2 regions of the Paenibacillus sp. FSL R10-2734 genome follow, and region 2 is predicted to be linked to the other one. Evidence: predicted binding sites of a transcription regulator. Region 2 holds the regulator's gene; the other holds the start of a gene.
What was found. The regulator CtsR, encoded in region 2, represses protease genes until heat stress. The targets are predictions, from matches to a motif close to ATGGTCAATAAAGGTCAAACA.
Positions count from the first base shown of each region.

Region 1: a site for CtsR is predicted at 1,908-1,928, ahead of clpP (ATP-dependent Clp endopeptidase proteolytic subunit ClpP). Genes of this name have one in related genera too.

Region 1 covers NZ_CP150170.1:407,790-423,238, forward strand. The annotation lists gene gap (type I glyceraldehyde-3-phosphate dehydrogenase) at 1-259, opposite strand, end outside; gene NSS67_RS01830 (sugar-binding domain-containing protein) at 362-1,414, opposite strand; tRNA gene NSS67_RS01835 (tRNA-Arg) at 1,749-1,823, shown strand; gene clpP (ATP-dependent Clp endopeptidase proteolytic subunit ClpP) at 2,015-2,611, shown strand; gene NSS67_RS01845 (GDSL-type esterase/lipase family protein) at 2,710-3,348, opposite strand; gene NSS67_RS01850 (SIMPL domain-containing protein) at 3,548-4,306, opposite strand; gene NSS67_RS01855 (HPr family phosphocarrier protein) at 4,454-4,723, opposite strand; gene whiA (DNA-binding protein WhiA) at 4,821-5,750, opposite strand; gene NSS67_RS01865 (YvcK family protein) at 5,797-6,744, opposite strand; gene rapZ (RNase adapter RapZ) at 6,802-7,701, opposite strand; gene NSS67_RS01875 (ROK family glucokinase) at 7,747-8,697, opposite strand; gene NSS67_RS01880 (DUF438 domain-containing protein) at 8,907-10,169, opposite strand; gene NSS67_RS01885 (DUF1858 domain-containing protein) at 10,209-10,436, opposite strand; gene NSS67_RS01890 (altronate dehydratase family protein) at 10,700-12,190, opposite strand; gene NSS67_RS01895 (tagaturonate reductase) at 12,224-13,693, opposite strand; gene NSS67_RS01900 (LacI family DNA-binding transcriptional regulator) at 13,864-14,868, opposite strand; gene uxaC (glucuronate isomerase) at 14,926-15,449, opposite strand, start outside.
Region 2 covers NZ_CP150170.1:1,203,313-1,218,761, reverse strand. The annotation lists gene clpC (ATP-dependent protease ATP-binding subunit ClpC) at 1-314, opposite strand, end outside; gene NSS67_RS05400 (protein arginine kinase) at 350-1,414, opposite strand; gene NSS67_RS05395 (UvrB/UvrC motif-containing protein) at 1,443-1,967, opposite strand; gene NSS67_RS05390 (CtsR family transcriptional regulator) at 2,000-2,461, opposite strand; gene NSS67_RS05385 (GNAT family N-acetyltransferase) at 2,750-3,919, opposite strand; rRNA gene rrf (5S ribosomal RNA) at 4,340-4,456, opposite strand; rRNA gene NSS67_RS05375 (23S ribosomal RNA) at 4,590-7,517, opposite strand; tRNA gene NSS67_RS05370 (tRNA-Ala) at 7,698-7,773, opposite strand; rRNA gene NSS67_RS05365 (16S ribosomal RNA) at 7,875-9,432, opposite strand; gene NSS67_RS05360 (MFS transporter) at 9,846-11,102, shown strand; gene NSS67_RS05355 (PBP1A family penicillin-binding protein) at 11,105-13,012, opposite strand; gene NSS67_RS05350 (hypothetical protein) at 13,009-13,614, opposite strand; gene NSS67_RS05345 (HAMP domain-containing sensor histidine kinase) at 13,679-14,791, opposite strand; gene NSS67_RS05340 (response regulator transcription factor) at 14,811-15,449, opposite strand, start outside.

The DNA of each region.
Region 1 (15,449 bases), 800 kb from region 2:
CGCCCCATGGCAATTCTTCAGGGTTGCGGTTAGCAAGAACCTTAACTTCTTTACCATTGACTTTGAAGAAGCCATCATGCACTTCAACATCACCTTGGAATTTACCTTGAGTTGTATCATATTTAAGCAAATGAGCAAGCATCTTAGCGTCAGTCAAGTCGTTGATTGCTACCACTTCGATACCTTCTACATTTTGAATACGGCGGAAAGCAAGGCGGCCAATACGTCCAAATCCGTTAATTCCAACTTTTACACTCATTGAATAGTTCCTCCTAGAATTCTTTTTATTTATTCAAAACAGACCGTGAAGCCTGTCATGACAACAATGTTAAGTATAATGCAAGATATATGTTCTAGTGATTTACGAAGATATCTGTAACTGATTATCAATTTCCTTGCCTATTTCTACAGCAGCAGCCTCGTCCGTGACGAGAATATTCTCCTGCCCGAAACGTAGCATCGCATGAATGGCTTTGGCCTTTGGCTTGCCTCCAGCAATACCGATGACTGTCTCCGTCCGAATAATATCTTCTAGACGTAGTCCCATCGTAAGCATAGTATGGACAACCCGACCATCTTCGTTAAAGTAATACCCAAAGGATTCGGCGACTGCTCCCTCACCCTGGATTTCTGAGACTGTAGCCTCATCCAGCTTGCGGCGGCGAGTCATTTCAATGGCATCCCCTATCCCATGTACAATAATACGCGAACTGCGGATGATTTGTACAATCTCTCCAATATTAGAGTCAAGAGCTAGTGACTGGTAAGCATCCCCACTAAGTAAATCAGGTACATGCAGCAACCGGTAATTCGCTCCAACCCGTTTTGCCATTGTTGAGGCAATCGTATTGGCTTGAATCTCCATACTCTCCCCTAATCCACCACGCGCCGGAACAAACCAAGCGTTCTTGTAGGAAAGGGATAACGGTGGTGTCAGTTGATCAGCCATGTCGGCAAGCGTTGATCCACCTGTGACAGCAACAATATCATCTGTACGAAGTACACTAAGCAGTGCTTTTGCTCCTGCTCGGCCAAGTTCACGTTTGGTGAACGGCGATGACTCACAATCACCCGGTACCACAATAACTTTATCCAGACCGTACGTTGACCGAATTTTCTCTTCCAGCTCATCCAGACCAAACAGGCTCTTAACGACCGGCTCTAGCAAATCAAGCAGCCTACGCCCAGCAGCGCTAATACGCATACCAACGCTCTCAATCTCAATGAGCCCTTGCGATTTCAGAAGATCCGTCTCGGCACGCAGTACCCGCTCAGTCATATCAAGCGAAGCGGCAAGCGTTCTGCGCCCAATGATATCGGACAACATGATCTGATGAAGAATCGTGTACCGTCTCTTAAGGGTTTCCATGAGATCAGGCAGAAGCTGCTTTTGGATATCTAATAAATTACGCATACTTTCACTCCTGCAACTTCGTCTTCCTCTATTCCCTTGTTCATGGTCTCAAAATGTCCCGGGTAAACTTTTTAAGTCCCACTCATATTCTAACCAAATATTGCTCGAAGTGCAAGTCTTCCGAGAGTAGAATTCTCAACCCCTTGTCTTCTTATACATTTATAAGATCAGGAAAGAGGTTCCGCATTTAAAACCTGTCATTAACTATCCAGATTCTAACGCTGAGGGAAAGCGAGTGTACGCTTGTCCACCTTGAAGACAAAGGATAGAGACCCTGCTCAGTATTATTAATACATTGCAATTGCACAAAAATTGTATTATAATCATTTTTGTTGCGCCCGTGGTCCAATGGATATGACGTAGGCCTCCGAAGCCTGAGATCCAAGTTCGATTCTTGGCGGGCGCGCCATAAATTTCGCTTCATACATATTTAGTAGCGTGTATACTACTACTTAACCAAAGAGCCGCTTGTTGGCTCTTTTTTTTGAATATAAGTTTGACTTTCTTTGACTTTTTGTTTGAATTTGTTTATCATGTGGATAATACGGCAAGAGTAAAAATGAATACATTTGAAGAACCAATATCAAGGAGGTTTTCCACGTGAGTTATATTCCTATGGTAGTAGAACAGAGCAACCGCGGTGAGCGCGCTTATGACATCTATTCCCGCCTGCTGAAGGACCGCATCATTTTCCTTGGAACGGAGGTTAATGACGTGGTAGCCAATTCTATCATCGCACAAATGCTGTTCTTGGCTGCCGAAGATCCTGAGAAGGACATTCACCTTTACGTGAATAGCCCAGGCGGTTCCATTACTGCAGGTATGGCTATTTTTGATACAATGCAGTACATTAAACCGGACGTTTCCACCATCTGTGTGGGTATGGCAGCTTCCATGGGCGCTTTCCTGCTCAACGCTGGTGCTAAAGGCAAACGCTTCGCGTTGCCTAACAGTGAGATTATGATTCACCAACCTCTGGGTGGTGCTCAAGGTCAAGCAACGGATATCGAAATCCGTGCACGCCGTATCCTAAAATTGCGCGATAAGTTGAATCGCATTCTTGCAGAACGTACGGGTCAACCCCTGGAACGTATTGAAAAGGATACAGATCGTGATTACTTCATGACTGCTGCAGACGCGGCTGAATACGGTATCGTTGATAAAGTCATCGAGAAGACACTGCCTAGCGGTGTTTAAGCTATAAAACAACAACACAAAGAGGCTGTACCCTATCCACTTGATGGTTAGAGTACAGCCTCTTTACTTTTTAGACCACTACTACACACGAATCTCAATTAAATCAAACCGCCATAACCAAGCGCATCGAGTTTCTCAGCAATCACACGGTAACCTCGGCCATTCGGATGTAAGTGGTCAATAGATAACAGCCCTCTCTCGTTTCCTGCAAACTCACTATAAATAGAAGCAAATCCACATACTCGGCTACTGTACTGTGATGCATAGCGGTTAAAATGCCTAACCCACTCTGTAGCGCCTACTACCTGAGGATAGGGATTATACAATCCCACAATTCGAATGATGAAAGGTCTACGCGTTCCCGCCTTCAATTGGATGAGAATACTCATAATTACAGCAAAATTTTGTTTGCATTCCTGTAGTGATCTCCGAAGCTCTTTAGATAAATTTTCAGGTTGTCTAGCTGTAGCCTTCGCAGCACGGATTAAATCATTGCCACCAATGGATAGAGTGATAATATCAGCTGCTCGAATGGCTTCGCGAGTCATAGAACTCCCGCGTAGCCGCTGTTCCAGTTCAGAAGTAGTCATTCCATTCACGCCCAAATTCGTAGAGGCCACTATTGAACGCAGCCTCCCTTCCGCCATTCTACGGTACACCGGGACAAAGCCGTTACCTGGCAGAGCGCCAAATCCAGTCGTCAAGGAATCGCCAATGGCAGTATATTGATAGCTCATAGCTCTCCCCCGTTCATAAACTAGTTACTCCCTTTAGCATATGAATTAGAGTTGATTCTGGTAAGGGGGAGATGTCCAGTGCTCCTTTCCCACTCATTAAACATAATCTTAGATATTTTACATAAAAAAAAAGAGGTGCTCCCCACTATTACTAGTAGAAGTATCACCTCTTCCTCTATATCTCACCTTGATTCCACTGCTATTTTAATTCATACATAACACTTAGCTGTGTTGTAACTTTAACTACTCCCGGTTGAACGGATGTGCTTGCACCAGCATCTGCTGCAGCCATATCCATTTTCAGATTCTGTTCATAATAAACCGGAGAGGTACTGCCATCATTTTGGCTGACCGTGATTACTTGACCCAAGCTACGTTTAGCTGCCTTAGCAATAGCCGCTGCTTTAACATCTGCGTTTGCCATCGCCTTTTCAATCACCTGAGCTTCAAAGGCAGAAGTATCTTCCACGGAAAAACGTGCATTTCCGATATTGTTTGCCCCTGCCGCAGAGGCAGCGTCCAGCAATTCACCAACCTTGGTCAGATCTCTATAGGACACTAACAGCGTATGATTCGCGTTGTACCCTTTTACTTGCTGTCCTTCTTTTTCGCTATAGCTATAGTTGGGTTGCACATAAAATTGAGTACTTTGAATATCCTTATCTACGATTTTCCAAGTACCCTTCAGCAGTGTAGTGATCTTTTGGATTTTAGCAGCATTTGTTTTTTGTGCTTCTTGTGCGGTTGCAGCTGTAGTATCCACACCGATGGTCAAGTATACAATATCCGGCTTAATAGACAATTCACCTTTACCTACTACATTAACGACATTTTTCTGCACATCCTCAGCAGCGTAAGCCTTTGCAGGACCCTGAAAGACACCACTCATGCTGATCCCCCCAATTAACAAACTCCCTACGATCAACACTGAACCGATTTTCTTTACCAAACCTTTCATATTAGCCAGCCCCTTTCAATTTTTGTAATTTGTTATTATCCTCTAGACGAGTCTTTTTGGTAAATGTTGCACGGCTAAATCTATTTTTTGGTATTAAAAAAAGCCCCGAAGGGCTTTTAGTCATGCAATAAAAAGTCATTTTAAAGATTATTGGTTCTCAAGCTCTTCTTTGCTAACGAGACTCGTCAAAGCGTTTACAGCTTGATCCGCGTCTGCACCATCCGCGCTGATATAGATCTCCGTGCCGGAACTGATCGCTAAGCTCATAATACCCATAATACTTTTGGCATTTACTTTTTTATCGTCTTTTTCCACGAAAATCTCCGACGAAAACTTGTTAGCTTCTTGCACAAACAATGCTGCCGGTCGAGCGTGTAGCCCTGTCTTCAACCGAACAACTACCGGGTGCTTTGTCATGAAACGCTTACCCCCTAATTGAGTTCTCCCCAAAAATTTCACATTAATTTTATATTATTATATCATTATAACGTAAACCACACTAGAAAAAAAGTGACTAGCCGCCTCGAACCTTGTCCGCCAGCTCATCAATCTTACGAAGTCGATGATTTACTCCGGACTTACTGACTGTACCTTTCAGCATTTCACCAACCTCTTTAAGGTTGATATCTGGATGTGCCATTCGAATTTCTGCAACTTCTCGCAGTTTATCCGGTAAGCTCTCCAGTCCCACTTCTCGCTGCAGCAGTTTGATATTCTCAATCTGCCGCACCGCGGCACTTATCGTTTTATTGAGATTCGCAGTCTCGCAGTTCACGATCCGATTCACGGAATTACGCATATCACGCATAATTCTTACATCCTCAAATTTGAACAACGCTTGATGCGCCCCGATCAAACTTAAGAATTCGATAATCTTCTCGCCTTCTTTAATGTATAGAATAAACCCTTTTTTACGTTCAATGCACCGTGCGTTTAGGTGAAATTCACCAGCCAGATCGACTAACGCTTTACAATGCTCCTCATACATCGAAGAAATCTCCAAATGGTAAGAGGAACCCTCCGGATTATTAACCGATCCGCCCGCCAGAAATGCACCGCGCAAATAAGCACGCTTACAGCAGTTATTCCCAACAATCTCTTTATCAATACCGTCGGTAAAAATAAATCCTTCGGACACAATTCTGAGATCATTTAATATCTCCTGTACGCGACTAGGGATTCTAACGATATAAACGTTATTTTTCTTCAAACGCATTTTTTTACGCACGAGTAGCTCAATATGGACCTGGTAATATTTCTTAAGTAAAGAATATACCCGCCTTGCAATCGCGGCGTTCTCCGTCGAGATGTCGAGAATAACCTTTTTGCTTGAAAGCTGCACAGATCCATTCATACGGATTAGCGCTGACATCTCCGCCTTCTCACAACAAGGCTCACTCTCCACCATCGTCAGCTCTTTTTTGGTAAGGGCCGCAAAAGACAAGGGTCTCACCTCTTTCTGAAATAAGTACGACATTCATATATATAAGTTATTGCCTCGGGTTTCTATTTATCCAATCTTGCACAAGGTGGTAGATATGATGACTAAGCTTATCGGTATCATGCCTTAAATAAGTTCGGAATAACACTAACTTATCGGCTATAACTTTATAAGTACTGCCTTTCAGTACATCCTTGTCGAGTTGTACCGGGCGAGCACCCTTCTCCGCGTACTTCGTCTGCACCTGCTCTGGAATTTGACCGTCATTAACAATAACATAATCGAATAAATGAATCCCAATATGATCATAAACGGCCTGTAAATGGTCATTTACAGTATAATTATCTGTTTCACCAGGCTGAGTCATTACATTACAGACAAAGATTTTGATTGCATCAGAAGATACAACTGCTTCTGCTAGCTTGGGAACAAGTAGGTTCGGAAGAATGCTTGTGTATAGACTCCCTGGACCCAAAAGAATCGCATCCGCATTTCGAATCGCTTCCAGTGCTTCAGGCAACGGTTCCACATCAGCAGGCTCCAAAGACACTCGTTTGATGATCCCTCCGGCTTCCGGTATCTTAGACTCGCCCGTGATAATCGTGCCATCCGACATTTCTGCACGCAACACTACGGCATCCCCCGCAGCGGGCAATACCCGTCCGCGAACAGCGAATAATCGACTGAGCTCGCGAACCGCTGTAACGAAATCACCGGATATATCTGTGAGCGCAGCAAGGATTAGATTACCAAGACTATGACCTGCCAAGCCTTCACCTGTGTTGAAACGATATCTCATAATATCCGCCATGAGCGGCTCCACATCAGCCATAGCCGTTAATACGTTGCGGATATCCCCAGGAGGCGGCATTTGCAGTTCACTGCGCAAAATACCCGAGCTTCCTCCATCATCTGCTACGGTAACTATAGCTGTAATATCTAGCGGCTTTTCTTTTAGGCCGCGAAGCATGACAGATAGCCCCGTACCACCGCCCATAACGACGATACGTGGACGCTCTCTTTGTTCTTCAGTCACTATGGACCCCTTCTCTCATTAGTGCCGATCACGCTCGGAATCCCGATGACTAACCGCTACGGATTCCGTTTCGCTGACGCCCAGCATTTTACCCAAATATTCAGAAATAGCTACCGAACGGTGTTTGCCGCCCGTACAGCCAATGCCGATAATAATCTGGGATTTACCTTCCCTACGATATTGCGGAATTAAAAAATGAAGCATATCGAGCAGTTTGGTCAGGAACACCTGTGTCTCAGGCCACTTCATTACATAGTCATAGACATCGCTGTCCTGACCTGTTTTGGGCCGCAGGTTATCCACATAATGTGGGTTAGGCAAAAAGCGAACATCGAAGACGAGGTCTGCATCAATAGGAATACCATACTTAAATCCGAACGACGTAATATTGACGGAGAGTGTGCTTTTTCCTAAATGCGAGAACCGCGATACAATCTTCTCTTTTAGCTGCACTGGTTTCATACTGCTAGTATCCAGACACAATGTGGCTGAATTCTTTAATTCCTCCAGCATTTTACGTTCCAGCTTGATACCGTCAAGTGGAAGTCCCTTGGGCGCTAGAGGATGATGACGCCGACTTTCCTTGTAACGCTGCACAAGTACCGAATCCGTAGCATCCAAGAACAAGATTTCACAACCAATGGTTGACTCATCCTTGATATAGGCTAAAGACTCGGACAAAGCAGTGAAGAATTCTCGGCCGCGCAGGTCAATCACAAGAGCTACCTTGGCGATCTTACCCTTCGACTGCTCAATCAGTTCTGCAAACTTAGGGATCAGCACCGGCGGCAAATTATCAACACAGAAGAACCCTAGGTCTTCCAGACTTTGCACAGCAATTGTCTTACCCGCACCTGACATTCCGGTAATAATGATCAGGGTGGCTCCAGCCGTTGGAGTATTGTCCAATTCGGTCATTAAAGCGTCCCCTCCCTAAATTAGTATATGAATACTCTCTATCTTTTAAGAACGAAGCAAGAGGCCAGCAGCGCCAACAATACCTGCATCATTCCCGAGCTCCGCAGGGATAATCGAAACACCAGTCTGAAGCGGAGCCGGTGCAAGCTTAGCAAACACGCGACGAACTTCATCAAATAGAATATCTCCAGCCTTAGATACACCACCACCAACGATGAAGACCTCAGGGTTAAGCACAGCCGCAACAGAAGCCATAGATTTACCCAAATAGTATGCTGCACGGTTTACTATGCGAATCGCTACTTCATCGCCAGCCTTAGCTGCATCAAATACTTCCTTCGCAGCAATCTTCTCTACCGTAGAGAGGGAAGTACGATCACCACGTGCTACTGCATCATTAGCCATACGAATAATTCCTGTTGCGGAGGAAACGGTTTCCAAACATCCCATATTGCCACAACCACATTGAATAGCTTCCAGATCCGGCACTACAGAGATATGGCCAAGCTCACCTGCTAGGCCCGCAAAACCTTGATAAATCTTACCATTAATAATGATTCCGCCACCAACACCTGTTCCTAGCGTATAGCAGACACAGTTTTCAATCCCGCGTCCCGCACCACTCCAGGCTTCACCCAGTGCAGCTACGTTCGCATCATTGTCTATTTTGACAGGCTTGTTCCAGCGATCTTCCAAAATGGAGCGAATCGGCACATCTTTAAATCCTATGTTAGGCGCAAGGATGATGATTCCTTCACGAATATTTGTGAACCCTGCTACGCCCGCTCCTACACCTGCAAGCTGATCCCAAGAGTACGGGGAATCCTCCACAATTTGGCGTACATACTTCTCGATATTATCGATAACAGTATCGACACCTTCTGCAGTTTCTGTGGGTCCCTCATAAGTATGCAATAGAGTTCCCTCAGCATTGCAGATTCCAACCTTAATTGCAGTTCCACCCAAATCCACGCCAACGTAGATATTCTCAGACATGTAGCAAGCCACCTTTTTTTATACTAAAATAGTTAATCCTAAGTACCAACTATAATAGAAGCCCCCTCTGTGGTCAAGGAAAGACAACACACCCGGGAATTCCTTATTTTAAAAGTATACTCTATTATATTCTAAAAAGACCCTCTTGCGCCGAAACAAGAGAGTCTTCTTTCTATATTATTATTTGGAAATTATCCTTTAGTGTCCATTTATTCCGATAGAATACGTTTTTGGCCCTCTAGTGCACGGATTGGTGCGATATTCTGTGTAAACTCCAGCGTCCCCATATACTTGCCGGTCTCGTCGCGTACAGCGAAATAACGGATGTAGATAAATTTATCCTTGATGTTGATCCAGAAGTCTTCAGCATCCTTACGACCTGCCTTGAAGTCCTCCAGAAGCTTCTCTACCACATGCACACTTTGTGGCGGATGACAGTTCTGTACTGTGCGTCCAATCACTGCTTTAGTTCGCGCAAAGATACGTTCCTTCCCGTGTGAGAAATATCGAACGACATCATTCTCATCAATAAATGTCAGATCTACCGGCAGGTGATTGAGCACGGTCTCTAGCTGATGCAGTGACAACAGACCTGTCTCAAAGCGAATGAACCCTTCTTGCGGAGCGGCCCCCGCTGCTTCCTCCTGCAATGCTGCACCTTCCGGCTCTGCGGCACGCTCGGGTATCCACTCCTGTTCCGGTGCCGTTAGGCAGAATCCGATTTCATCGCTCTCCCGAGCGATTTTGACCCATTCATCTTCAGTCAATTTGTCCAGCGCCATAGGCAGTAGAATATTTTCTTCTTTAAAGATCATTTCATTAACTTCCTTGATGATCTCCGCTAGCTGAACCCCAATTTCAGATGCGTTCCCGCTGTAAGTGCTGAGCGCTGCCTTTGCCTCTTTAATCATACGACGGATATTATCATCCACTCCCCACATGACCTTGGTTGGCCCATAAATCCCGTATTTTTCGAGGTAAGGAAAGAGTAGGTTCTCTTTACGACTGTAGTGTTTATCAAGATCCAGCAGCAAGCTAAGATCCTCCAACAACTTGAAGATCTGTTCCTCACTATCGTTCTTTTGAAACTTTGTCGCGTGCAGATCCATACGGAAGTTAACAAGTCTTTCAATTTCACGATTCTCTAACTTAAAGGTGTGTACTGGATGGCCTGGCTGCTCCTCGGGCTTAGACGAGCGGTGAATCTGCTCAATAGAACCTTTAAAGATCGCCGTGTGCACCGAACAAAGTCGTTGTACCTCGGATACCGGAATCCCCTCTTCGGTCATTAACGAATGCTCCATCGCGGAAATTTCCGCTACGGTAACATCACCTACAGCTTCCTCAAAGCGCGCCTTAACCTCATCTACGCTTTTGCCTGCATGTAGCTCCTTAATAATCTCCTTGAGCATAGCCTGACGCCGGGTCTGCTCCGGTGCATCAACCTCACGGTTATTTATAAGTTCACTCATCATTAATCTCTCCTTATCGAGGTTTGGTTATCGGTTCCTTTATTTCATAATCTCGAAGCCATGTTGTTCAAATGCTAACTCCACGGTGTCGGGATCGATTTTCTTCAATTTGATTCCTTTGGATAAGGTCATGAAACGTCCAGCCGCCTGCAGCATGCCAGGCTTAGCGATATCCTTAAAGCCCAGCTCTACCATAATCTCGATGACCTCCGGATGCCGTGATACCATATCGAATATGGATTCATCCATTCGCAGCGCTTTTTCCATGTGACTCTTCTCCTTTTTGTGAGAACTATTCTCAATACAAGATTAGCACAGGCAATATAGAGCGATTGTGATTGCAATCACTAAATAAAAAGAAACGACGTTGTCGTCTTTTTTAAGACATCAACGTCGTTTTTCGTAAAAGTATATAAAGCGTGAATCTTAACTTTCATATAAATAAAAAACTGCCCCCTACGCTTAAATAGCATACGAGACAGCCTGATTGTTGTATTAAACTCGGGTCATGATATGCATCAATAAGTTTATTATAGCGTTACCCCTGTTTTGAAAATGGAAATCTCACGGAAGTTATTCTTTTCATTATTAACCCACTCGCCGCTGGCCACCTCAATAATATAGTTAATGAAGTCACGCAAGACCTCGTCTGGAGAACCGTCTTCAACCAATACCCCTGCATTAAAATCAATCCAGTGACGCTTACCTTCATACAAAGGCGTATTTGTAGACACTTTCATCGTTGGCACGAATGTACCAAAAGGCGTTCCCCGTCCGGTTGTAAAGATCACCAATTGGCAGCCAGCAGCAGCAAGTGCGGACGAAGCCACAAGATCGTTGCCTGGCGCATTCAGGAGATTTAATCCTTTATTAGTGATAAGTTCCCCGTACTTAAGTACATCCATGACCGTGGAGTTACCAGATTTCTGCGTGCAGCCCAGTGATTTATCCTCGAGCGTAGTGATTCCTCCGGCTTTATTCCCTGGAGAAGGATTTTCGTACACCGGCTGTTTGTAGTCCATAAAATACTGTTTAAAGTCGTTGATAAGATCAACAATTTTGTGGAAAATATCTTCGTCTGCAGCACGTTCCATCAGAATTTTTTCTGCGCCAAACATTTCAGGCACTTCAGTCAGTACAGTTGTACCGCCTTGAGCAGCCATATAGTCAGACAGACGTCCAAGCAGTGGATTCGCAGTAATGCCAGACAGACCATCGGAGCCTCCACACTTCAGACCGATCTTCAGCTCAGAGAGTGCCACCTCTTCCCGATGATCACCCTGCACGTTATTATAGATTTCCTTCAGCAGCTTTACGCCCTCTTCAATCTCATTTCCAACCTCTTGGGAGACAAGGAAGCGTACACGATCCTCATCATAGCTGCCCAGCATTTCTTTAAAAACATGCAAGTTGTTATTCTCACAACCTAGTCCGAGCACAAGCACGCCGGCCGCATTTGGATGTTTAACCGCGTTAGCGAGAATTGTACGGGTATTGTCATGATCATCGCCAAGCTGGGAGCAACCATAATTATGCTTAAGCACAAGCACATTATCGAATGGAGCAATATCCCCAACCTCTGCCTTGAAAATATTGATGATCTGCTCCGCCACTCCATTCACACAACCAACCGTAGGCACGATCCACAGCTCATTGCGGATACCTACAGATCCATCAAAGCGTCGATACCCCTTAAAGGTCAAATTCTCAGCGGCAAAAGGATTCGGCGTCAGCTTCTGCGCAAAGGTATATTCCTCTACCCCTGTTAGGTTTGTCTTCGTATTATGAGTGTGCACCCACTGGCCTGGCGCGATAGGCGCTTTAGCATGACCGATGGGATAACCATATTTCAACACATTTTCACCTTCGCTAATACTGGTTAGTGCAATTTTATGACCTCTAGCAATATCTTCTGTAATCTTAATCTCTTTTGAACCAATTACGATGGTATCGTCTGCTTTATAGTCCTTCAGTGCAACAGCGACGTTATCAGCTTCGTTGATCTGCAATACCTCTTTCATGGTCTTGATCATATGATTGTCACCTCCTGGATATTAGTTGTGTGCCGGTCTCTTCACGAACGCTTTCAATGCTTGCTTCATGCCGGTCTTCTCAATCGCAATCAGTCCTTCTGTCACCTTGTCAGTAAGCCCAGCCACTTCATTCAGATCACAACCCCAGCGATTGGTTGCTGCTAGTACATCGACGGCCAATGCGCGTAATCCTGTGTCTGTACCATCCCATCCTCCCCACAAGGAAGCGAACCATTCCAAAATATCTGCATCATCTGCAAGCTGAATTTCTTCCTGTCCTCTACGTCCTTTATAGAAAGCAATTAATGCGCTCAATGAGAAGACGAGCTTTTCAGGCAATTGGCCTTTCGACTCCACAAATTGCAGTAATGAAGGCAAATCTCTTGTCTTAAATTTCGATATAGAGTTAAGGGAGATGCTCATCAAGTAATGCTGCACATAAGGGTTCAGGAACCGTTCCAATACCGCGTCTGCAAAAGAGTTCAATTCCTCTACCGGCAGATCCAGCGTCGGAATAATCTCATCGTAGATTAAGGACTTCACGTACGTCCCAACCTCTTCGTGCTCGATCGCCTCAGCAACCGTATCAATTCCGTACAAATACGCTACTGGTGTCAGAGCTGTATGAGCCCCGTTTAGAATTCTCACTTTACGAGTCCGATAAGGGGTCATATCATCTACCACCAGCACATTGAGACCTGCTAGCTCAGCCGGGAACTCCTCTTTAATCCACTGTGGTCCTTCAATTACCCAAAGGTGGAACTGCTCACCAACAACGACCAGCTTATCCTCATAGCCCAGTTCTTCTGTAATCTCGGCAATGCTGTCTCTTGGATAACCGGGAACAATGCGGTCCACCAGACTGCAGCAGAAGGTATTAGCTTCATTCAACCACTCTACAAAGCCTTCTCCGAGATTCCACAGGTCAGCATATTTTAAAATAACCTTTTTAAGCTCATCACCATTCCGGTCAATCAGCTCGCACGGAATAATGATAAAGCCTTTTGAAGCATCACCATTAAAAATTTCATAACGTTTATATAGTAAGGCCGTCAGCTTGCCCGGAAAGCTACTCTGTGGGGTATCGGTTAACTTGTCGCCGGCTTCAAAAGCTATTCCTGCCTCAGTAGTATTGGACATGATAAAACGAAGTTCAGGGTTCTCGGCAAGCTTCATATACTCCTCGTGTTGCGAGTATGGATTGAGCGTCCGCGTAATACAATTGATTACCTCATGCTCTTTTACAGCTACTCCGTCTTTGAGTCCTTGTAGATAAAGGGTATACAGCCCATCCTGATCATTTAGCATTTCTGCAAGCCCGTTAGCCAGCGGCTGCACGACAACCACTCCACCGTTGAAATCCGTTTGTTGATTCATGGTATGAATCTGCCAATCTACAAACGCGCGCATGAAATTGCCCTCACCAAATTGCAGAACCTTTTCGGGATACTGCTTATAAGCTTTCCAACTATCGCTATTCAATCTTTCCAATGTAAACGCCTCCTATTTTATAAATGCACACGATAAACTTATATTTGTATTACTTAAAACAATATTTATATTATAATTTACTTTGAATTATGCACACGTGAAAATTTAAATCAAAAACCCTTCACAAATTGTAAAGGATTAGGCCGCTGTATGCTGTATGCGCACCATTACTATTTTTGAAGCTTCCTGACCGATTCTCTCTCAATAAACTCTGTTTCAATCGAGATTGGGCCGTCTTTCTCCGTAGGTTCCTTGATTAAGCTTAACAGCTGGTGTGCACCTTGCTCACTGATCTTTTCAATCGGACGCTTCACTGTGGTCAGCGAAGGATTCGCATAGAGTGAAAAACCTATATCGTCAAAGCCCACAATGGAGACATCATTCGGTACCTGCAGCCCTCGCTCGAATACGTTTTTCATAGCCCCGATAGCCATATCATCATTGGAGCAAAATACAGCCGTCGGAGGTCTCTCCAAATCCAGTAGCTCGCTCATCGCCTTATATCCACTTTGCATATCATAATTACCACGGATCATAAAGTCGTTACGGACAGGAATATTATGGTCAATCAGAGCTTTTATAAAACCGTCTCGCCGCTCCTGCGTGGATTTAAAGCCCTCGACGCCTTCAATGATCGCAATGTCTTGATGTCCGGATTCAATCAGGTGTTTGCCTGCATTATAAGCGCCTTCCCGGTCATTGGAGATGATGTTGATAATGGAGCGGTCATCAATCTGCCTATTCAACACAACGATTGGAATGCCTTGCTGAACTACATGATAAATGAATTTATTATCTGCTTCACTTTGGCTCATAAGAATAATTCCGTCAAAGCGTTTACGATGAATAGAGGAATACTCAGTATAATCGTCGATCCCGCGGATGAACAGATTATACTCTACATCTATGACACTATTCACACCACGAATCGTATCAGAAAAGAAACCAGATGTGGTGCCCTTGGCAATACTCGTGAAGAACAGACCAATGGTATAAGATCGCTGCATCACAAGGCTTTTGGCATTGTAATTAGGGACGTAACCCACTTGCGCAGCGATCTCGGCAATTTTTTTACGTGTGACTTCTTTAATTAGGGGACTGTTGTTAAGTGCTCTCGATACAGTTGTATGTGAAACATTCGCCAGCTTGGCGATATCCTTGATTGTAGGTGCCATGGGTCAACCTTCCTTATCAAACGGGTTTGGCTCTTCCATGTAAGGATATCATAACGATTACCTAGTCACCAATGCCTGTTTCGAGAAATTGAAATAATGATCAGCGTTATTGTAACAGATATTCTTGATCATGCCGCCCAGTAAATCCAAATCATCCGGAGCTTCTCCGGTTTCTACCCAAGAACCTACAAGATCGCACAGGATTCTTCTAAAGTATTCATGTCTGGTATACGATAAAAAGCTTCTGGAGTCGGTTAACATTCCGACAAATTGGCTAAGTACGCCGAGATTAGCGAGCGTCTTCATCTGTTCCAGCATGCCGTCCTTGTTATCGTTGAACCACCATGCAGTTCCGAATTGAATTTTCCCTGGAATACCGCCCCCTTGGAAGCAGCCCATTAAGCCAGCAATGACATGATTATCATTCGGATTCAGGGAGTACAAAATGGTCTTAGGTAGTGCGTTCTCACGATCCAGCGCATCTAGCAGCCCTGACAGAGGCTTAGCGATCACGCCGTCATTAATGGAATCATAGCCGGTATCAGGACCTAGTCGTCCCAACATTACACTGTTATTATTGC
Region 2 (15,449 bases):
GTGCCGACATACGTATGACCCAGCTTGCGAGCTTCGTCCATCGACAACTCAATTACTTTTTTAGCGCGAGGAGTATAAGCAATGTTCGTAGGCTGTTCTTGGCCTCTACCAATTAGTGTCTCCACTTCGTCCTGGATTTTTTCAAGACCTAGCCCTAAAGCAATTAATGCCTTAGCAGCAATGCCGTCTCCTTCACGAATGAGTCCGAGCAAAATATGTTCCGTGCCAATATTGTTGTGTCCTAAACGAACAGCTTCTTCCTGCGCCAGCGCTAGCACTTTTTGTGCGCGTTCCGTAAATCTTCCAAACATCATATCTCCTGCACCTCCATGAATAGTAAATATCTATATTAATGTTGTGTTCCCAATGTTTCTCGGAGCAATTTCGCCCGATACATATCTCTTTCAGTGGCGTTCAACTCGTCACCGAACATCTTTTGCAGGAATCCTGGCTGTGTCTTAACGTTAAGTTCATTAAGCACTGAAATCGAAGGGCCTTCCAGAATGCCAAGGTCAACCCCAAGTCTCACATCAGACAGCCGTTGTGCCGATTCTTTAAGCTCCATAAGAGCTGCATAGCATAAGATCCCATAAGAACGCTTCACTCGGTCCGTAATTCTCAGTGCAGAATCAACAAGCAACCGTTCACGTGCATTTCGTTCATGTTCAATAATCTGGGTAACTACACTGTGAAGGTTCTCTATAATTTCACTTTCCGTTTGACCGAGGGTAATCTGATTTGAAATTTGAAAGATGTTCCCTACTGCTTCGCTACCCTCACCGTAAATTCCTCTTACAGTCAATCCCACTTGATTCACTGCGGACAGGATCCGATTGATCTGATGAGTCATTACAAGTGCTGGTAGATGCAGCATTACCGAGGCACGGAGCCCAGTACCAACATTGGTGGGACAACTGGTCAAGTATCCTCTTTTATCATCAAAAGCGTAATTGACAGTCGCCTCGAATATATCATCGATCGCCGTCGCACGTTCCCATGCTTCTCTTACTTGAAGACCAGGAAACAGACATTGGATTCGCAGGTGATCCTCTTCGTTAATCATGATGCTGACCGACTCATCTTCATTTAATAATACAGCCGCACCACGCGAATCATTAGCCAAGTTGGGACTGATCAGATGCTTCTCAACCAGTACCTTTTTGTCCAGTTCATTCACATCATCAAGCTTTAGGAGTTGAAAAGATCCGAAATCTGCAGCTGCTTCCTCATGAAACACAGGAGCCAGCAGCTCTAATACTTCTTCCGATTGCTCTAAGGAAGCGAGCATAGGAAACGGAAGATGCTCTAGATTACGGGCAATACGCATACGACTGCTAATTACAATCTCGGAGTGACTACCTCCTGAGCGCATCCAATCACTAAGCGCTTGTTCAGTAAATCGGAGACTTGACATGTCATATCCCCCCTATATATCAAAGACTTTACTCTTGTACTATTTCTTTTTCAAGTCGGCGAATCTGATCCCGCAATTCTGCTGCTTTTTCAAATTCTTCCTGGGCAATACTTAGCTGTAATTCCTGCTTGAGTTCATCAATTTGGCGTCTAAACACAATCTGTGCTCCTGCACGTTTTGGAATCTTACCTACATGTGAGGTACTGCCATGTACTCGCTTAAAAAGCGGGTCCAGTGCGCTGTTAAAATATTTATAACAGGAGCTACAGCCAAAACGGCCTAATTTACTAAACTGGGAGTATGTCATACCACAATTCTCGCATTGCAGACTCTGCGTAGTCTTTGTAGCAGCCGACTTCTCCTTGCCGGCGCCTTCAAGATCAAGCAGTCCTGACAGCAGACTGTGGATGGAGAATCCCCCAGCCGTTCCGGGAATCAGTTCACCCTTCTCCCGTGCACAGCTCTCGCAGATATGAAATTCCGTCTTCTCCCCATTCACGATCTTAGTGAAGTGGAGTGTTGCCGGCTTGACGCCGCATTCCTGGCATTGCATAAGCGAAAGCCCCCCCCCCTTATGATTGACAATTATTTGCCTAACAAAGAGATTAACATCGCCTTCATAATCTTGGCACGAATCTCATCCCGGTATGGAATCTTAACCGTTAGGCATTCCCGAGAAACAGCAGCGCGCATAAGACACGCTTCACGCTTACTTAGAAAACCAGCTTCTTCCAGCTGATAAATCAACCCTTCAGCAGCGTTCTGATCAATCCCGCCACCTATAGTATGGTTTAGATGGGCATGCAGTGCCACATTTGGTGGCAATTCAAAACGTTGTATACGAATATATCCTCCGCCACCACGTTTGCTTTCCACTACATAACCTTTTTCTAATGTAAAGCGTGTACTGATGACATAATTGATCTGTGACGGTACGCATGAGAACTGGTCCGCCAGGTCATTTCGCTGGATTTCCACCGTACCTTCGGGACTTTCATGCAAAATATTCTTCAGATATTGTTCGATAATATCAGAGATATTGCGCATCACTCATCCTCCAGTGCTTAAAGCTTTATTATATCGCTTGCGGCTTGCATTCATAATGACAATAATCTTTAATCGAACTTAAACATTTGTGGATCATTCCACGCGTTCAGTAGATCGGATCTATGTCATTACGTTGCGTTGACTTTGACTTTCTTTGACTTTTTAATATTATAACATATTTTGTGCTAATTCCAAGTGGATTCTCTTATTTTTCACTTTTTTCAGCGAATGTATTCGGAAATAAAGAACTCTCCCAACATCTTGCGAAGGGGAGAGCCTAATTTTTATCTAGAAATAATCAAATAATGCGGTCTGTGCTTGCGGTAGGATTTCTTCGAACCATTCGAGTGCCGACTGTTGACCTGTCACATGTCCATAACGAGCCATCTCTACCGGACGTTTGTATCCAAGCATTAAAGCCGTCAATGTGCCGATGTCACAGCTTAAGTCTGCTTCTGTCCGTTCCCCTTCAATTCGTATCAAAGTAGCCGATCCCTCATTAGAGATATACCATTCCCACAATCCATCATTCCAAGGTGCATATTTATCTTCGATATATATAACCTGCTTCTTCTGGCTACTGCGTCTGAAATCGTAACTTTCAATGAATGCTTTGGCGTTAACAATGCGCCCCATAAAATAAGGATAATTCTCCTGTCCTATACGCGGATCTGGCAGCAAGAAGGGTAACATGTCATCCGAAGGCACCAGCTTTAACGATGCACCGGTCACCATCGAATCATGGTTCGCCAGAAATGTCCACAGCCCCTGCCGAGCTTGTTCGTTCAAAAATACAAATTCATCTATGACCAGTTCTCTGTTCTCTACCTTATACAGCACGTATCCCTCTGGTTCAGCACTCTTGGAGTAAAACACTGCAATCTTTCCTTCATCATCTAAAACAGAGTTCTCCCACCAGTCCAAATCGCGCTTAAGTGTCCCGTTATATTTAACAGCGAATCGATTGTATAAGCTATCCAATACTTCGATGTCTTTTATGTCCCGTTTAACTTTGCCCTCAACTTCAACCTTCTTGGGAAACTTAGCAACTGGAATGGAGTATTTCTTAAATTCACAATAAATTTCCCAGCCAAATTTACGATAAAACGGAATCAAGAATGGGTGTAGAAAAGAGAGCGTTTGCCCCGCCTCATTCATCGTATGCAGCGCATGAGACAGAAGTTTTGCCACATGTCCTTGTCTACGGTTCTCTGGCCATGTAGCTACTCCTGCTATTCCACCCATAGGTACCACTCTGCCCTGTATGTATACTTGGAAAGGAATAATCGTCAATTTAGCTTCCAATGTCCCATCCTCAAAAGCACCCCATACCCGTTCTGGCTTGAAACTTTTCTTAGCACTTGCCCGCTTTTCACTAGCTAACTTGTATTGAAAAGCATATTCTGACAAGTTCATGCTTGCATCGAACTCTTCTGAACGCAACTGTCTTATTACCACAAACTCACCTCATCCTTTATAAAATTACATTTAGGATAAGTATAACAAGAGCATCTATTGTGCGCTAATCTATTGCATTATTTATAACTTTAATTTTAGTTATCCACAGCTTTATGCAGCTTTAAAAATAGTCTTGAAATCTTGTCCCATCCAAGTTAAAATTGTTATCCACTTATCAATAGCTCTATCCACATAATCCCGGCTATATCCACAGCAACCCGTGTATTACTTAGGTTTTTTGTTGACAGATCCACATAATTATGTATTTAATCCACACTATTTAGTGATTAAATCCCTTCCAATCTCTTATCCACATGTGCGTAACTTTTCCGCAAATTTAATAATTTATCCACAAGTTCTCCACAGACTATATTAGACGCAAAAAAGCCACTGTCGATTACTCAACAGTGGTCTAATTGTGCTTGGCAACGTCCTACTCTCCCAGGACCCTTCGGTCCAAGTACCATCGGCGCTGGAGGGCTTAACGGTCGTGTTCGGGATGGGTACGCGTGGAACCCCTCCGCTATCGCCACCAAACATGCGTCTGTGAAACAGACGCTGCCGCGTGAAATTTCATTCATCACCAGAAGTGACAATGAATTTCTAAGCGTGTTACAGGCTTAATCGCCTGAAAACTGAATCCGAATTGAATTTGCATTTTATTTAAGTATAGGATAAGCCCTCGACCGATTAGTATTGGTCAGCTCCATGCATTACTGCACTTCCACCTCCAACCTATCTACCTCGTCGTCTTCAAGGGGTCTTACTAATTGGGAAATCTCATCTTGAGGGGGCTTCACGCTTAGATGCTTTCAGCGCTTATCCCGTCCGTACGTAGCTACCCAGCCATGCTTCTGGCGAAACAACTGGTGCACCAGCGGTACGTCCATCCCGGTCCTCTCGTACTAAGGACAGCTCCTCTCAAATTTCCTGCGCCCACGACAGATAGGGACCGAACTGTCTCACGACGTTCTGAACCCAGCTCGCGTACCGCTTTAATGGGCGAACAGCCCAACCCTTGGGACCTACTTCAGCCCCAGGATGCGATGAGCCGACATCGAGGTGCCAAACCTCCCCGTCGATGTGGACTCTTGGGGGAGATAAGCCTGTTATCCCCAGGGTAGCTTTTATCCGTTGAGCGATGGCCCTTCCATGCGGTACCACCGGATCACTAAGTCCGACTTTCGTCCCTGCTCGACTTGTAGGTCTCGCAGTCAAGCTCCCTTATGCCTTTGCACTCTTCGAATGATTTCCAACCATTCTGAGGGAACCTTGGAACGCCTCCGTTACTCTTTAGGAGGCGACCGCCCCAGTCAAACTGCCCGCCTGACACGGTCCCCGTACCGGTTTACGGTACTAGGTTAGAACCTAGATACGATCAGGGTGGTATCCCAACGGCGCCTCCACCGAAGCTTGCGCTCCGATTTCTACGGCTCCCACCTATCCTGTACAGATCGTACCCAAATTCAATATCAAGCTGCAGTAAAGCTCCATGGGGTCTTTCCGTCTTGTCGCGGGTAACCTGCATCTTCACAGGTATTAAAATTTCACCGGATCTCTCGTTGAGACAGCGCCCAAGTCGTTACGCCATTCGTGCGGGTCAGAATTTACCTGACAAGGAATTTCGCTACCTTAGGACCGTTATAGTTACGGCCGCCGTTTACTGGGGCTTCGGTTCATAGCTTCGGGTTACCCCTAACCACTCCCCTTAACCTTCCAGCACCGGGCAGGCGTCAGCCCGTATACTTCGCCTTGCGGCTTCGCACAGACCTGTGTTTTTGCTAAACAGTCGCTTGGGCCTTTTCACTGCGGCCCCCTCGTGCTATTCACACTACCGGGGCACCCCTTCTCCCGAAGTTACGGGGTCATTTTGCCGAGTTCCTTAACGAGAGTTCTTCCGCGCGCCTTAGAATTCTCTTCTCGCCTACCTGTGTCGGTTTGCGGTACGGGCACCTTCTCCTGGCTAGAGGCTTTTCTTGGCAGTGTGAGATCATGACCTTCGCTACTACAATTTTCGCTCCCCATCACAGCCCAGCCTTAACGATGTGCGGATTTGCCTACACATCAGCCTCACTGCTTAGACGGACATATCCATCAGTCCGCGTCACTACCCTCCTGCGTCACCCCATCGCTCATAGCGGATTACGGTGGTACAGTAATTTCAAACTGTTGTCCTTCGACTACGCCTTTCGGCCTCGCCTTAGGTCCCGACTTACCCTGAGCGGACGAGCCTTCCTCAGGAAACCTTGGGCTTTCGGCGGATCAGATTCTCACTGATCTTTTCGTTACTCATACCGGCATTCTCACTTGTATGCTGTCCAGCGCTCCTTACGGTACACCTTCAACCTACATACAACGCTCCCCTACCCCAGATACATACGTATCTAGCCATAGCTTCGGTGGTGTGTTTAGCCCCGTTACATTTTCGGCGCAGAGTCACTCGACCAGTGAGCTATTACGCACTCTTTCAATGGTGGCTGCTTCTAAGCCAACATCCTGGTTGTCTGTGCAACTCCACATCCTTTCCCACTTAACACACACTTGGGGACCTTAGCTGATGGTCTGGGCTGTTTCCCTTTTGACAATGGATCTTAGCACTCACTGTCTGACTCCCGGCAATAAGTATATGGCATTCGGAGTTTGACTGATCTTGGTAATCCTTGCGGACCCCGCAACCAATCAGTGCTCTACCTCCACTACTCTTATACCGAGGCTAGCCCTAAAGCTATTTCGGGGAGAACCAGCTATCTCCGAGTTCGATTGGAATTTCTCCGCTACCCCCACCTCATCCCCGCACTTTTCAACGTACGTGGGTTCGGGCCTCCAGTGCGTGTTACCGCACCTTCACCCTGGACAGGGGTAGATCACACGGTTTCGGGTCTACGTCCACATACTCAATCGCCCTATTCAGACTCGCTTTCGCTGCGGCTCCGTCTTCTCGACTTAACCTTGCATGTTAAACGTAACTCGCCGGTTCATTCTACAAAAGGCACGCCATCACCCATAGATAGGGCTCTGACTTTTTGTAAGCACACGGTTTCAGGTTCTATTTCACTCCCCTTCCGGGGTGCTTTTCACCTTTCCCTCACGGTACTGTTTCACTATCGGTCGCCAGGTAGTATTTAGCCTTAGCAGATGGTCCTGCTGGATTCATACGGGGTTTCACGTGCCCCGCACTACTCGGGATCCGTCTCGGAGAGAGCACAGTTTAGGTTACAGGGCTTTTACCTCTATCGCGGGCCTTTCCAGACCTCTTCACCTACCATATTCCTTTGTAACTCCATGTGAGACGTCCCACAACCCCTAAGAGCAAGCTCTTAGGTTTAGGCTGTTCCGCGTTCGCTCGCCGCTACTGACGGAATCACTATTGTTTTCTCTTCCTCAGGGTACTTAGATGTTTCAGTTCCCCTGGTCTGCCTCTACACACCCTATGTGTTCAGGTGTGAGTAACTGCGAATTACCACAGCTGGGTTTCCCCATTCGGACACCCCCGGATCAAAGCTTGCTTACAGCTCCCCGAGGCAGTTTCGTTGTTCGCCACGTCCTTCGTCGGCTCCTGGCGCCTAGGCATCCTCCGTGTGCTCTTATTAGCTTAACCTTCGCTCCGATGTTTCGCTTGTTCGCACAATCGAAAATCTTCGCTTCCAGCTAATAACTAACGTACTTGTTTACACAAGTTTTAGCTAAAAGATGTTCTAAAACGCAAATTCGTTTCGGTATCCAGTTTTCAAGGATCAAGGTAAAAATATTCTAGACATAACAAATAGATGAAGTTTGTTGGTGGAGCCAAGCGGGATCGAACCGCTGACCTCCTGCTTGCAAGGCAGGCGCTCTCCCAGCTGAGCTATGGCCCCGCAAATTCCATCAAAACCGAACAAATGGATACGCGTTAAATGATTGTGGAAGTTTAACTTCCGATTTGAATGTTCTCATTGCAGAGAACGATTCTCCATAGAAAGGAGGTGATCCAGCCGCACCTTCCGATACGGCTACCTTGTTACGACTTCACCCCAATCATCTACCCCACCTTCGGCGGCTGGCTCCCTTGCGGGTTACCCCACCGACTTCGGGTGTTGTAAACTCTCGTGGTGTGACGGGCGGTGTGTACAAGACCCGGGAACGTATTCACCGCGGCATGCTGATCCGCGATTACTAGCAATTCCGACTTCATGCAGGCGAGTTGCAGCCTGCAATCCGAACTGAGACCGGCTTTGATGGGATTGGCTTCACCTCGCGGTTTCGCTTCCCGTTGTACCGGCCATTGTAGTACGTGTGTAGCCCAGGTCATAAGGGGCATGATGATTTGACGTCATCCCCACCTTCCTCCGGTTTGTCACCGGCAGTCACTCTAGAGTGCCCAACATTACTTGCTGGCAACTAAAGTTAAGGGTTGCGCTCGTTGCGGGACTTAACCCAACATCTCACGACACGAGCTGACGACAACCATGCACCACCTGTCTCCTCTGTCCCGAAGGCCGCCACTATCTCTAGTGGATTCAGAGGGATGTCAAGACCTGGTAAGGTTCTTCGCGTTGCTTCGAATTAAACCACATACTCCACTGCTTGTGCGGGTCCCCGTCAATTCCTTTGAGTTTCAGTCTTGCGACCGTACTCCCCAGGCGGAGTGCTTACTGTGTTAACTTCGGCACCAAGGGTATCGAAACCCCTAACACCTAGCACTCATCGTTTACGGCGTGGACTACCAGGGTATCTAATCCTGTTTGCTCCCCACGCTTTCGCGCCTCAGCGTCAGTTACAGCCCAGAAAGTCGCCTTCGCCACTGGTGTTCCTCCACATATCTACGCATTTCACCGCTACACGTGGAATTCCACTTTCCTCTTCTGTACTCAAGTCACCCAGTTTCCAGTGCGACCTTAGGTTGAGCCCAAGGTTTAAACACCAGACTTAAATGACCGCCTGCGCGCGCTTTACGCCCAATAATTCCGGACAACGCTTGCCCCCTACGTATTACCGCGGCTGCTGGCACGTAGTTAGCCGGGGCTTTCTTCTCAGGTACCGTCACTCCGATAGCAGTTACTCTACCGGACGTTCTTCCCTGGCAACAGAGCTTTACGATCCGAAAACCTTCATCACTCACGCGGCGTTGCTCCGTCAGGCTTTCGCCCATTGCGGAAGATTCCCTACTGCTGCCTCCCGTAGGAGTCTGGGCCGTGTCTCAGTCCCAGTGTGGCCGTTCACCCTCTCAGGTCGGCTACGCATCGTCGCCTTGGTGGGCCGTTACCCCACCAACTAGCTAATGCGCCGCAGGCCCATCCCTCAGTGACAGATTGCTCCGTCTTTCATTCTTTCTTCAGGAGAAAAAAGAAATTATCCGGTATTAGCTACCGTTTCCGGTAGTTATCCCAGTCTGAAGGGCAGGTTGCCTACGTGTTACTCACCCGTCCGCCGCTAAGTTATTTTGAAAGCAAGCTTTCAAAATAACTCCGCTCGACTTGCATGTATTAGGCACGCCGCCAGCGTTCGTCCTGAGCCAGGATCAAACTCTCCAATTAGTATTGAAAAGAGCGATATGCTCATTTTGAAACTGACGATTCATTAAATGAATCTTTTAAAAATTAACGCGTTCCATTTGTTCAGTTTTCAAAGAACTTGCTCCTAGCATTTCGACTTTTAATGTCTCATGCACAGGAATTATAGTATATCATGTTGTCGTATTTCTTGTCAACTTATTTTTTCATCGTTTGTGTTTCGTTTGTTCGATGCGTCATAAGCACAAGAGATAATATACCATGCTGTCATTGTGTTTGCAAGCTTTTTTTGAAATAAAAATAATTGACGTATAAATACTTTCAAACGAGCACAAACCAACACAAATTGATTCCAATAATCCTTGATCTGTGGCTAAATAGAATTTATCGTAATCTCATATATTAACTTCGAATGATTCGTACAGAGAGGAGTCTAAATGAAAAACAATCCATCTAGTGCTGCGACCAAAACAACCCCCAAGGACAAGAAGCAGCGTAATCTGCAGCAAGCAACAATCTATAAGATTTTGCTGGCAGTCAGCTTTGTTCATTTATTTAACGATTCTATTCAGGCAGTCATCCCTGCAATCTTCCCTATTCTCAAAGATAACTTAATGCTCTCCTTTGCTCAGATCGGGTGGATCTCCTTTGCCCTAAACATGACGTCCTCCGTTATCCAACCAGTCATCGGGTATGCTGCTGATCGTAAGCCTCGTCCTATATTGTTACCATTGGGCATGTGCAGCACATTTCTAGGTGTACTTTTATTGGCTTATGCTAATAACTATATCCTTGTATTATTCTCCGTCATGCTTATCGGGTTCGGCTCAGCCACCTTTCATCCAGAAGGGATGCGCGTTGCTCATATGGCTGCTGGCCAGCGGAAGGGTCTTTCGCAGTCTATTTTTCAAGTCGGCGGTAACGCTGGGCAATCCTTAGGTCCAATGCTTACGAAATGGATATTCATTCCCTTTGGGCAGATTGGGGCTCTTGGCTTCACTATCGTTGCGGCTGCCGGAATTGCCGTCCAAACCTATGTCGCTCGCTGGTATCGGGAGATGCTGGATGCTGGATATACTTTTCATAAGAAATCAACAGCTCGTGCAATCGATCCTGCCCGCCGCAAAAGTATTCGAACAGCAACAATCATCCTTGTATTCTTAGTCTTTGTAAGGTCTTGGTACGGCGCTTCTATTGGCAGTTACTATGCCTTCTATTTAATGGACAAATACCAAATGACGCTTGATAAAGCCCAAATCTATATTTTTATGTATCTGGCAGCTGGAGCTGTCGGTACATTCTTCGGTGGTCCATTGGCGGATCGTTTCGGGCGACGTAATCTCATTCTTCTCTCAATGGTCGGAACAGTGCCTTTCGCACTGGCTCTCCCCTTTGTGAATCAAATGTGGGCAGCTATACTCCTACTGATTGGCGGTTTCATCCTTTTGTCCAGCTTCTCTGTTACTGTAATCTATGCGCAAATGCTTTATCCAGGCAATATCGGAACAGTTTCAGGGTTAATCACTGGTCTTGCTTTTGGGCTCGGTGGAATTGGCTCCTTGGTACTCGGCAATCTGATTGACAGCATAGGTATTTCAAAAGTATTTATAGCTTGTGGATTCCTACCTCTACTTGGTTTCCTTGCCCTCTTGCTTCCTCGAGATGAGAAGCTAGAAGAATGGGCGGCTCAATAACCTCAATAGCCATTTAAAGCCTTACTCATTACTGTAGAAAATAGAGCGGCAGCCTTCCCGCTGCCCTCAGTCATATAATTATCTTTATTAGTACGATCAAATCCCATCCACACCGCAGCTGTCCATTCCGAAGTATAACCAACAAACCACAGATCTCGATTGGCTTTTCTGCTCACGCCTGGCAGGTCCAATTGGGTTGTTCCGGTTTTCCCCGCTACGGGTCTGTTCATTTGCGCTTTTTTGCCTGTTCCTTCATTAACAACACTACGCAGCATAGTCGTCATTGCTTCTGCGGTTCGTTGCGATATTACCTGACGTGATTCAGAGGGATGTCTGTACACGACTTTCCCTTTGGAATCCATTATTGTGCGAACCATATGAGCCTCATTGAATTTTCCGCCATTGGCAAAGACGCCGTAGGCCTGTGTCATTTTAAGTGGAGATACTCCGTTATGAAGACCCCCAAGAGCTATCGATAAATGGTTGTCCTCCTCTGTCAGTACAATTCCTAATTTGGCTGCGAATTGTCGCGCAGAGGAGATTCCTACTTGCTTCAAAAGCCATACTGCAGGTGCATTCACGGACTTTTGCAGCGCTCTACTCATTGTGATTTGCCCTTGATACACGCCATTCAAATTCTCAGGTACATAGTTTCCATAAGCGTATTTGCGGTCAGACAGTATACTATTCGGGCTATACTTCCCACTCTCTAACGCGGGGCCATAATCAATGATAGGCTTGAAGCTGGAGCCTGGCTGCCGCGCATCAATTGTAGCTCTGTTCAAGCTTCCCTCGTTTTGTTCGCGCCCACCAATCATTGCAACCACTTCACCTGTACGATGATCCATTATGGTCATAGCTGCTTCTACCTGTTGATCTTTTCCGTCAGGCGGGAAAGTAGCCTCCTTAAGAAAAGCCTGCTCAAGCGCCTGCTGTGCTTTAATGTTCAACCCTGTAACGATAGTGTAGCCGCCCGTTCGAAGCTCCTCCACAGACTTCCCAGTGATCTGAGCCGCTTCCTTAAGAGATGCATCCGCATAATGCACTCCAATGACCTCTTGTTTATTCGTAGCAGGAGGCAGATATTCTTTATCCCTGGCTTCGATCATTTGTTCATCAGTGATTAGTCCTTGATCCAGCATGACCTGAAGTACGAGATTCCTTCTTGTTCTGGATAATGCGCTATTGTCTACCGGATTATAAATAGATGGGCCTTTAGGGATCCCCGCCAGGGTAGCTATTTGCCATATCTCGAGTTTTTTTAAATCAGATACGCCGAAGTAACGCTTTGCAGCTGCTTTTACTCCATATTGTCCTCGTCCCATATAAATCTCATTGAGGTAAAGCCCCAAAATTTCACGTTTAGATAGCTGCCGCTCCAATGCAAGAGCAATGGATGCTTCATTTAGCTTGCGTATTACATTCTTATTCCTATTCAAATAAAGATTACGAGCAAGCTGCTGAGTAATACTACTCCCACCCTCGGATAGATTCATGTCTACGACATTATTCAAAAAGGCACGAGAAATCCCTTTATAATCTAATCCCTGATGGGTATAGAAGCGGCGGTCCTCTACTGCTAAAAAGGTATCTATCAGTAATGCAGGCATCTCCTCCAGCTCCGCTGTATGTCTATACCCAGAGCCCGGTAAGGGGATCATCCGTAATACCGTCCCATCCGAAGCTTTAATGATGCTCGATTCCGGCAATTGAAGTTTATCCTCATGCTGTTTAATCACTAGTCCACCGTAATGAAATACATAAAACAAACCCACGAGCGCTATTATTATTGCGATGACACTTACATCAAATAATAAATACCCCAGACGGAGAATCCGGGTGCGCTTGGTCCATCTACTACCCTTGTCTGAATGGGCTACACTTTGTTTTTTTTCAGTAATGGTACTCATGATTCGATAATCAGGTTCTCTAGGAACCGCTCCATACTACGGGCTTCAGCATTCGCTGCTTCAAGCAGTATTTGTATTTGGACTTCCATCCCATTATCCGTATGATCAGCCGCTTCCACCTCACGGAGAGTGCGTAGAATTGCCCGAGTCCTTAACAATAAAGCAACCGTTGGCGAATCTTCCATCGTCTCCGGTGCTACTCCTCTATCTGGGACTTCTATTCTTTGTATTCGGTTCAGGTTAGCTGCGATTTGGCCTAATTCTCCTCCAGAGAGGACTTTGATTTCTTGGGCAGTCCCCTTGACTGCCAACTCTGAGGTCCCAACCAGTACCGTGTGCAGATCGTCGGCTATTTTCTGCGAACGGAGAATAAACAACCCACTGAAAATTAGAATAAATAGAACAATGGCGCAGGGGATTTTTCCAATATTGTTAATGATCCAGTGTATAAGACGGACAAAAAAGGCTCCCGATTGCCCCGAATAATGAGAATACAACAATGTGATAGCCCGTTGGATAACAAAAAGAAAGGCAGCACTCAAGAGAGCACTCCCTATGAAAATATATAGATAACTGATGCGAACTGTCTGAAGTCTATGCATTATAGTTCCCTCCTTGTGGTCACAAGGATATCTTCCAAATCTTAACAACCCGTAATGAGTTTTCTTAAGATTCTATGAAGATTGGGAAACAGGTAATGAAATCCGTTCGAAGAGGTGTGCTTTCCACATGAATAACGCCTTTGTGGCGTTCGATGATGCTTTTGGAAATGGCAAGACCAAGGCCTGAGCCTCCGGTATGCTGTGAACGGGACTTCTCTGCCCGATAGAATCGTTCAAAAATAAACGCGATATCACTCTCCGCAATCATCTCTCCAAAGTTGCTAATACGGACCACTGCTTCATTTTCTTTTTTACTGAAACCAATCTCCACTTTCCCGCCGCTTCTGCCGTAACGGATCGCGTTCGTAATCAAATTCTCATACGCACGAACTAATTCTTTAGGCGAAGCCTCTATCCACAACTCACCAGCTTGGTCCTCAATCGCATAGGTCATTTCAGCCTTTGTTAGTTCGGGAACCGACTCCTCGGCTAACTGCCGTATGAAGGCTTTTAAATCCAATCTCTGCAAAATAAGAGGGTACTCTCCACTATTTACACGTGTGTACTCAAAAAGATCGTCGATCAGTTTACGCAGCACAAGGGATTTGTTGTAGGCTATATTCACGTAATATCTTATTTCTGCTTCTTCCTGACATCGATCCTGTTCTATATATTCCAGGAAACCAAGGACAGAGGTAAGCGGGGTTCGTAAATCGTGTGAAACACCAGTGATCAGATCATTTTTCGAATTCACTGCTTTACGTTCTTCTTCCATAGAGTGCTGCAAACGCTCCGCCATTTCATTAATATTCTCAGCCAACACACCCAGCTCGTCCGATGTTCTGACCTCAATACGGTGTGACATCCCGGAGCTTGTGATTTCCCGAATCCCTTTGGTGATCTCCTCCAGATACAGCACTACTTTACGAGTATAGATAAAAAAGAATAGCAAAAAGCTGATAATACCAGCTGCGGTCAATAGTGGCATAGAGCCAATATTATTAATGACCCAGCGTAAGATACGTGAATAGGGAGCCGACTCTGAAGCTGGATTCAGATAGATCATGAAGTTAACGAGCTGGTAGCCTGCAAACAGTAGTACTCCACCTGAGAGCACACTAAGCAAAAAAGCGAATATAAACTTCCACCGGATCGTTGTTATATATTTGGAATTCAAGAAGCCTCACCTAATCCTTTCAGGAAGGTCCGTCTAATTTATAGCCAACACCCCAGACGGTTTGGATATAATGCGGGCGCTTCGAATCCATTTCTATTTTGTCACGGAGGTTACGAATATGTACCATCACTGTATTACCTCCATCTAGAAAAGGTTCGTTCCACACCTTATGGTAAATCTGCTCTAGGCTGAGCACTTGACCTTGGTGCCTCGCCAAAAGCTCTAGAATAGAGAATTCCCGCGGGGTCAGCTTAACCCTCTGCTGGTCTACATACACCTCATGCTTAGACGTATCTATAGTTAAATCTTCAAAGCTTAGTTTGCTGTCGTTCCCCAAGCTATTACTATCCTTATTAAATGCGTGATAACGACGCAGCTGTGATTTGACTCGTGCCACAATCTCCAAAGGATTAAAAGGCTTGCCCACGTAGTCATCCGCTCCGATACTAAGTCCGGAGATCTTGTCCATATCGGTATTTTTGGCAGACAGGATAATAATCGGCATCTTCCGCTCTTCACGGATCTTCATGCATGCTGCTAGTCCATCCATCTTAGGCATCATAACATCAAGAATAATTAGATCGACTTCTTCCTTCTGCAGACACTCCAGTGCTTCCACTCCATCATAGGCTTTAAGCAGTCGATAGCCCTCATTACT